Regions from separate parts of the Lysinibacillus sp. NPDC097868 genome, predicted to be linked through region 1. Evidence: riboswitches for the same ligand, from Rfam matches in the RefSeq annotation. Region 1 holds a riboswitch; the other holds the start of a gene.

Region 1 (3,426 bases):
AATTGCGACAATCGGCAGCTGCGGATACATGCATCTTGCTTGTTGTAAAAATTCCGTTCCACAAGGTAGTTTGGCATCGATTTTAGATGTGGTTGCATAAATAGGGCCAATACCTACATAATCTGCCCCATATTTTAAAGCAACTTGCAATTCAGTAGCTGTATGGACAGAAACACCAAGGATCATTTGTCCAATTTTTTGTCGTACTAGTGAGATGGGATAATCATCTTGGCCAATGTGAATCCCATCTGCATTGAGCTTTAGGGCAAGGTCGAGATCATCATTCACAATAAAGGGAACGTTGTATTTCCTGCATAGATTTTGGCATTGACGTGCAAAATGTTCGTAGGGCTCATTCGTCAATGCATATTGTCCTTTTTCACGAAATTGAAACATCGTAATGCCTGCTTGCAATGCTGCCTCAAGTATTTCTAAAGGTTGTCTATTTTTCACATTCGCTGTACCCATTATAAAATAAAGCTGTAAGTCACTGCGTTTCATGTATGGTCACCTCGCAAGTATCATGAAACTTTTTGTAAGCAAAATGATTCGTTGGTCCATTGCCATTTCCAATCGATAAATCATGGCTAATGGCTAGCTGAATAAATTTCTTGGCTTCAATAATTGCTTGTTTTAAAGGCATTTTCCGACCAATAAAAGCGGTTAATGCAGCAGAAAATGTACATCCCGTTCCGTGCGTGTTTTTCGTTGTAATTCGAGTAGATTGCATTGAAAATGTTTCGCCATCTTCAAAAAATACATAATCCGTTGCAAAATTATCGTCATGTAAATGTCCACCTTTGATAATGACACATTGAACACCTAATTTTAATAATGATTGTGCAGCTTGCTGAATGTCTGATAAATTGTGTATTTTTCTAGCAGTAAGTGTCTCTGCTTCTGGGATGTTAGGCGTTACGATTGTAGCAAGAGGTAATAAAGCTTCTTTTAATGCTTCAACTGCTTCTTGTTGTAATAAGTTTTCGCCACCTTTGGCAATCATCACAGGATCAACGATAAGGGGAATATTTAAATTAGATATAGCTCTTGCAATTGTATAAATAATATCAGAGGAAAAAAGCATTCCTGTTTTTACTGCACTAATTGGAAAATCATCTAGGAGTGAATGAAGTTGTTTATTTACAAAAGCATGTTCAATTGGAAGCACACCGTTCACTCCTAAGGTGTTTTGTGCTGTTAAAGCAGTTATAACGGATGTCCCGAATACATCTAATTCCTGAAATGTTTTTAAATCAGCTTGGATACCAGCTCCACCACCACTATCTGAGCCAGCTATTGTTGTTACAATATGCATTATTTTTCACCGTCCTTCGATAAACGGTGTAACTCATTTAAGACCGATACTGCAAAATCACCGTTATATGGCGCAGATGAGGCGGCATGTTCAGCAACTTTTTTATAGCTCGTTAATGTATTGCACAACTGAGAAAATGGCTTATTGCCTGCAATATAAGCTGCACAGCAAATGGCACTTAACAAACAACCAGTTCCTGTAACTTCTGTCATTCGAAAATGTCCGCCAATAATCCATTTGGAATGCTCTCCATCAGTTATAAAATCCTTTTCACCAGTTACAATAACGATACAATTATATTTTTTAGAAATTTCTTTCGCTTTATCTTCAACTGAAATGGAACCGCTGCCACTATCTACTCCTTTTTGTTGCCAACGAACATCAGCAATAGCGGCAAGTTCACCGATATTACAGCGAATAACAGCAAAATGAACGGCTTCTAATAATTGCTGTACCGTTTGTTTACGTAAATTTGTTGCTCCAACACCAACTGGGTCCAAAATAACCGGTACACCTAGCGCGTTTGCCTTTTTTCCAGCAAGTAACATCGATTCTTTTGTACGGGTAGTGAGTGTGCCAATATTAATCAATAGGGCTGATGCAATCGATACCATCTCCTCAACTTCCAGAGATTCATCTGCCATTACAGGTGAAGCACCAATTGCTAATAAGCCGTTTGCTTGAAAATTTGCCACAACATAATTTGTAATACAATGAATGAGTGGCTGTTTTTTACGAATAGTTTGAAAAATCATCGTAGTCCTCCTTTTTTGGATGGACGTAAGCATGCAAAAAGCTCTTTTTCGTGCAAAGTATACACGTAAAAAGAGCTTATCATCAATAATAAGATGTGTGTTGCTCCCTACGTCAGTATTAACTAACAGGTTCAAAGGGTCAGGTTTTACCTTCTCAACTCACTAAGAGTCCCCCTGCAATCATGAAGTTTTAGTTGTCCAAAATGTAACATACCTATCCACAGTATTCAATAGCGTTTTATCATTATCTGGAAAGCAGTGACTGATGCCATATAATAAACCATGATAATTGTCATGACTTTCTTAAAATAAGGTTCATCCATTGAAAATCATAAAAAATGAGTTTTATAATAAACCTAGCAATAAGGAGGAAGTTATTATGAAAAGACAGGATTTAATCGCACCAGAATGGTATAACATTGTTGAGGAGATTGAGAAGTATGCTCAGGACCCTACTAAAAATGCATTAATTGTTTATAACAATCACGAAGAAATTCAACACATTACATATGCAACTTTACTTGAAAAAGCAAATCAGGCGGCCCATGTATTTACTTCGCAAGGACTAACAAAAGGCGACGTGCTTTTAGTTATGGTTCCAAGATCTGTCGAGGCATATATCGTCTACATAGCGGCTTTGAAAGCGGGCTTAACGATTATCCCTAGTTCAGAAATGTTACGTACAAAGGATATTGAATATCGAATCACACATGCAAATGCAAAAGGAATAATTGCCTACGAGCCATATATTGAGCAATTTGACGAAGTAAAAAACTTAAATGGTATTTTGCAATATGTTATTGGACATGCTCATGCACCATGGCAGCCGTTGCTTGAAAAAATGGAGCAGCATCCTACAGACTATACGAATCCTACACCGACAAAAAGTACAGACAATGCTTTTTTAGCCTATACAAGTGGGACAACTGGCAATCCTAAGGCAGCTGTTCATACGCATAGCTGGGGTTATGCTCATTTACGGACAACAGCACCGAATTGGTTAGGTGTGCAAGAAAATGATATAGTATGGGCTACTGCGGCACCTGGCTGGCAAAAATGGATTTGGAGTCCGTTCCTAGCAACTTTAGGAAGCGGTGCAACAGCTTTTGTTTATAAAGGCAAATTTGATGCATCAATTTATTTGTCATTGCTTGAAAAATTTAAAGTAAATGTATTATGTTGTACACCGACAGAGTATCGTTTTATGGCAACACTCAATAATTTACAGGACTATAATTTAAGTGAGATTCGCCAAGCTGTATCAGCGGGTGAACCACTGAATAGTGAAGTTGTAAAAGTGTTCTCAGAAACGTTTGATATACAGGTTCGTGATGGTTACGGCCAAACGGAAAATAC
Region 2 (3,426 bases), 2.6 Mb from region 1:
TGAAGCGGAAGGCGGCGACTCCTGCGGGAACGCACAACACGTAAGACGCAACAGACCGCGCGCCAGCGAGGGTTGCGGCTTACGGTGTGCCCGCGGAATGCGACGCCCGTAGCGGAAATCAATTGTAGTTTTCATTTCTATTTAAAAAGAAGATAGCCATGAGGCATCGGTATTATTTTGGTACATTCTATTTTTTCCCTTTTGGTGGTCACAAAATTGAATTTCTTTAACCCACTTGTTCAGTTGATTGGAGCGGAGGGCGGCGACTCCTGCGGGAACGCACAACACGTAAGACGCAACAGACCGCGCGCCAGCGAGGGTTGCGGCTTACGGTGTGCCCGCGGAATGCGACGCCCGTAGCGGAAATCAATTGTATTATTCAGAGGAAAAACAATGTCTTCGTTCCGATGACCAGGTCATTCATCTACGACTATAATCCAATAGCCAAGCAATATTTCTTTATGATAGACTGTAATAATGTTTCAATAGAAAAAAGGGGGGGATTCAATGACCCAGCAGAAGTCAAACAAGGCGGCTTTGTATATTTTAATGTTTAATATGTTTATCGCTATGGGGAGCATCGGAATTATTATTCCTGTTATGCCAAAGTATTTACATATATTTGGTGCAGCAGGACAAGTTCTTGGCATGTTAATTGCAACGTTCGCCTTTGCACAATTCATTTTTTCTCCAATTGCTGGGAATCTTTCGGATCGATATGGTCGAAAAAACTTGATTGTTTTTGGTCTGATTGTAACTGGTATTGGGCAAATTTCGTTCGGGCTATCTACAGACGTATGGATGCTTTTTGTTGCTCGTTTCTTAGGAGGTTTAGGTTCTGCCTTTGTAGCACCTCCAATTATGGCGTTTGTAGCAGATATCACAACGTATGAAGAACGAGGTAAAGGAATGGGCATGTTAGGTGCCGCTATGTCTCTTGGTTTTATGATTGGACCAGGTATTGGTGGATTCTTATCTAAAGTTAGTTTGCATTTCCCATTCTTTATGGCTGGAGGAGCTGCTATTATTGCCTCTATCCTTTCATTGTTGTTATTACCTTCTACAAAACCAAGTGCAGCTCAAAAAGCACAAAAGCAAGATAATCTTGTGAGGCAGATGGCACGTTCAGTCCAAATGCCATACTTTGTCATGTTGATTATTATGCTTGTGTTCTCGTTCGGCATCGCCAATTTCCAAACAACATTATCATTATTTGTGACAGACAAATTTAACTACACACCTACCGATATTGCGATAATTTTAACTGTAGGTGGTGCATTTGGTGTTGTTGTGCAGATGTTCATCATCACACCACTCTTTAAGCGCTTTGGGGAAATGAAAGTTGTATTAGTCAATTTATTTATTGCTGCTGTAGCTATTTTCCTAATATTATTTGTTTCTGGCTTTGCACTTATTTTAGTTGTCGCAACGATTTTCTCCACGGCAACAACACTTATTCGCCCAGCCGTCAACACACTGATTTCTAAACTTGCTGGCAATGAACAAGGTTTAGCCGCTGGACTTACCAATGCCTATATGAGTCTTGGAAATATGATTGGTCCTGCACTTGCGGGTCTTTTATTCGATTGGAATATGAACAGTCCGTATATATTTGGAGCAATTATTTTAATGACATGTTTCTTAGTAGCGCTCATTTGGACATTGAAAAAGGCGCCGCATCTTATGCAGCCTGATACAAATTAGTCCATTGACAATTATTTGTAATATGGTACATTTATTATCGAAAAATTAAATCGTTTAACACCACTAGGGGAGTCTTTACAAGGCTGAGACGTATATGCTCATATACGGACCCTTTGAACCTGATCTAGTTCACACTAGCGGAGGGAAGTGGCGACGCTTGCTTTCATGTAATTTAAAAATGCAAGGCCGCTTCCTTTCGTGACAAGGAAGCGGCTTTTTTGTATTCATTTGACAGTGCTATCGGAAATTTCGGGACCTATCGGCGATTTCTAGCATTTTACCGGCGGTTCACTTTGTTCTATCGGCGATTCATCGCACAAAACTAAAAGGAGTAACTATCATGTCTATTCGAAAACTAACTACTATGGCTTTATTAGTAGCTATTGCAGTAGCAGGCTCTACTTTTGTCTCCATTCCAACTGGCATTGCTCGTGCTTATCCTGTACAACATGCGATCAATGTCATCTGTGCCATTCTATTAGGTCCTATGCCTTCTATCATCGTTGCTATAGTTACAGCATTGATTCGTATATTAACAGGCACAGGCTCTCTTTTAGCGATTCCTGGAAGCGTCATCGGTGCGGCATGTGCAGCCTTTGCTTATAAATACAGTCGCAACAACTGGCTAGCTGGTGTTGGTGAAGTATTTGGCACAGGTATTATGGCCTCATTAGTCGCTGTACCATATGCGCAATTATTAATGGGAACATCCGTAGGTGCATTATTTTTTATGCCTGCATTTTTGACATCTAGTTTAATTGGAGCATTTCTTGGTATTATGATTGCTAGCAGTCTACGGAAAACCACATCGCATATGCTTATTACGAAGTAACTTTGTTTATACAAAAACGATGGCACATGCTTTTAGCAATGTGCCATCGTTTTTTTGATTAAGAGCGTTTTTTCATTCCTTTTAATAGCTGTGCAACGTTCGTGTCCTCCGCCTGTACGGTTGCTTCTTCTACAGACTTTTCTTTTTGCTTATGCCTTGTTATAAAGCTCCATCCAAAGCGTCGAATCGTAATATCTACGAAGAATAATAGCATCCCCGTTAATAGTAACCATGTTGCAATATTTTGGCGCTCTGCTCCTTTGTTAGTGAACTTACGGAACACGTCTTGTGGTTCTTTCAAGACAGAGCCACCAGTTCGCTTCGTTAGTTGCTCGACAAGTGTCTCATTCACAGGACGTAATTCATATTCTGCACTGTACGGTACGCTTAGACCAGCCTGATAAATGGCCTGCTCTTCGTCAGCAATACGGAAAAAAATCAACCCTGGTTTAGCTTTGACAACTGCACGTACTTGCGAGGCAGAAATCGTTTCAAGCTGCAAATCAAGCTCCTCGCCAGATTCATCGACAGCGACAATATCTAAAAATGCAGCTTCATTTGTCGGGTCCGTGATGATAAATGAGCCATCTGTATCAAGACGTACATCATAGGCTACATCATTATAACTTGGTAGCATTTGCGAAATGATTGTTTGCCAAAATGATCCCCATTCTTGCCACCTTGCCCAGTCACCAGCCCATTTCCCTGTCGAATCTGATGTGAAAGCAAAAGTTTTACCAAGTCCATATTGCCATTGTGCCAATACAGGGTCTTCCTTCTCGCTTTCAGCTATCACAGCAGCTCCCTGCTTCGCTGTCGTGCCAATATATGCATTCATTTGTGGCACACCATTTGCAAAGAGTGCATTCCATCCAGCTGCATTATAAATT

The links. Region 1 has a riboswitch for thiamine pyrophosphate ahead of thiM (hydroxyethylthiazole kinase). Riboswitches for the same ligand answer to the same signal wherever they lie in the genome.
Region 2: it holds a riboswitch for thiamine pyrophosphate, as region 1 does, so the genes downstream of both, thiW (energy coupling factor transporter S component ThiW) here and thiM (hydroxyethylthiazole kinase) in region 1, are expected to answer to the same signal.

What each region holds. Positions count from the first base shown of each region.
Region 1 covers NZ_JBIWBS010000001.1:2,802,032-2,805,457, reverse strand. Annotated here, with positions in the region: gene thiE (thiamine phosphate synthase) at 1-501, opposite strand, end outside; gene thiD (bifunctional hydroxymethylpyrimidine kinase/phosphomethylpyrimidine kinase) at 488-1,315, opposite strand; gene thiM (hydroxyethylthiazole kinase) at 1,315-2,070, opposite strand; TPP riboswitch at 2,158-2,256, opposite strand; gene mbcS (acyl-CoA synthetase MbcS) at 2,450-3,426, shown strand, end outside.
Region 2 covers NZ_JBIWBS010000001.1:175,038-178,463, reverse strand. Annotated here, with positions in the region: gene ACIQXJ_RS00810 (MFS transporter) at 508-1,704, shown strand; TPP riboswitch at 1,760-1,867, shown strand; gene thiW (energy coupling factor transporter S component ThiW) at 2,045-2,536, shown strand; gene ACIQXJ_RS00800 (VWA domain-containing protein) at 2,595-3,426, opposite strand, start outside.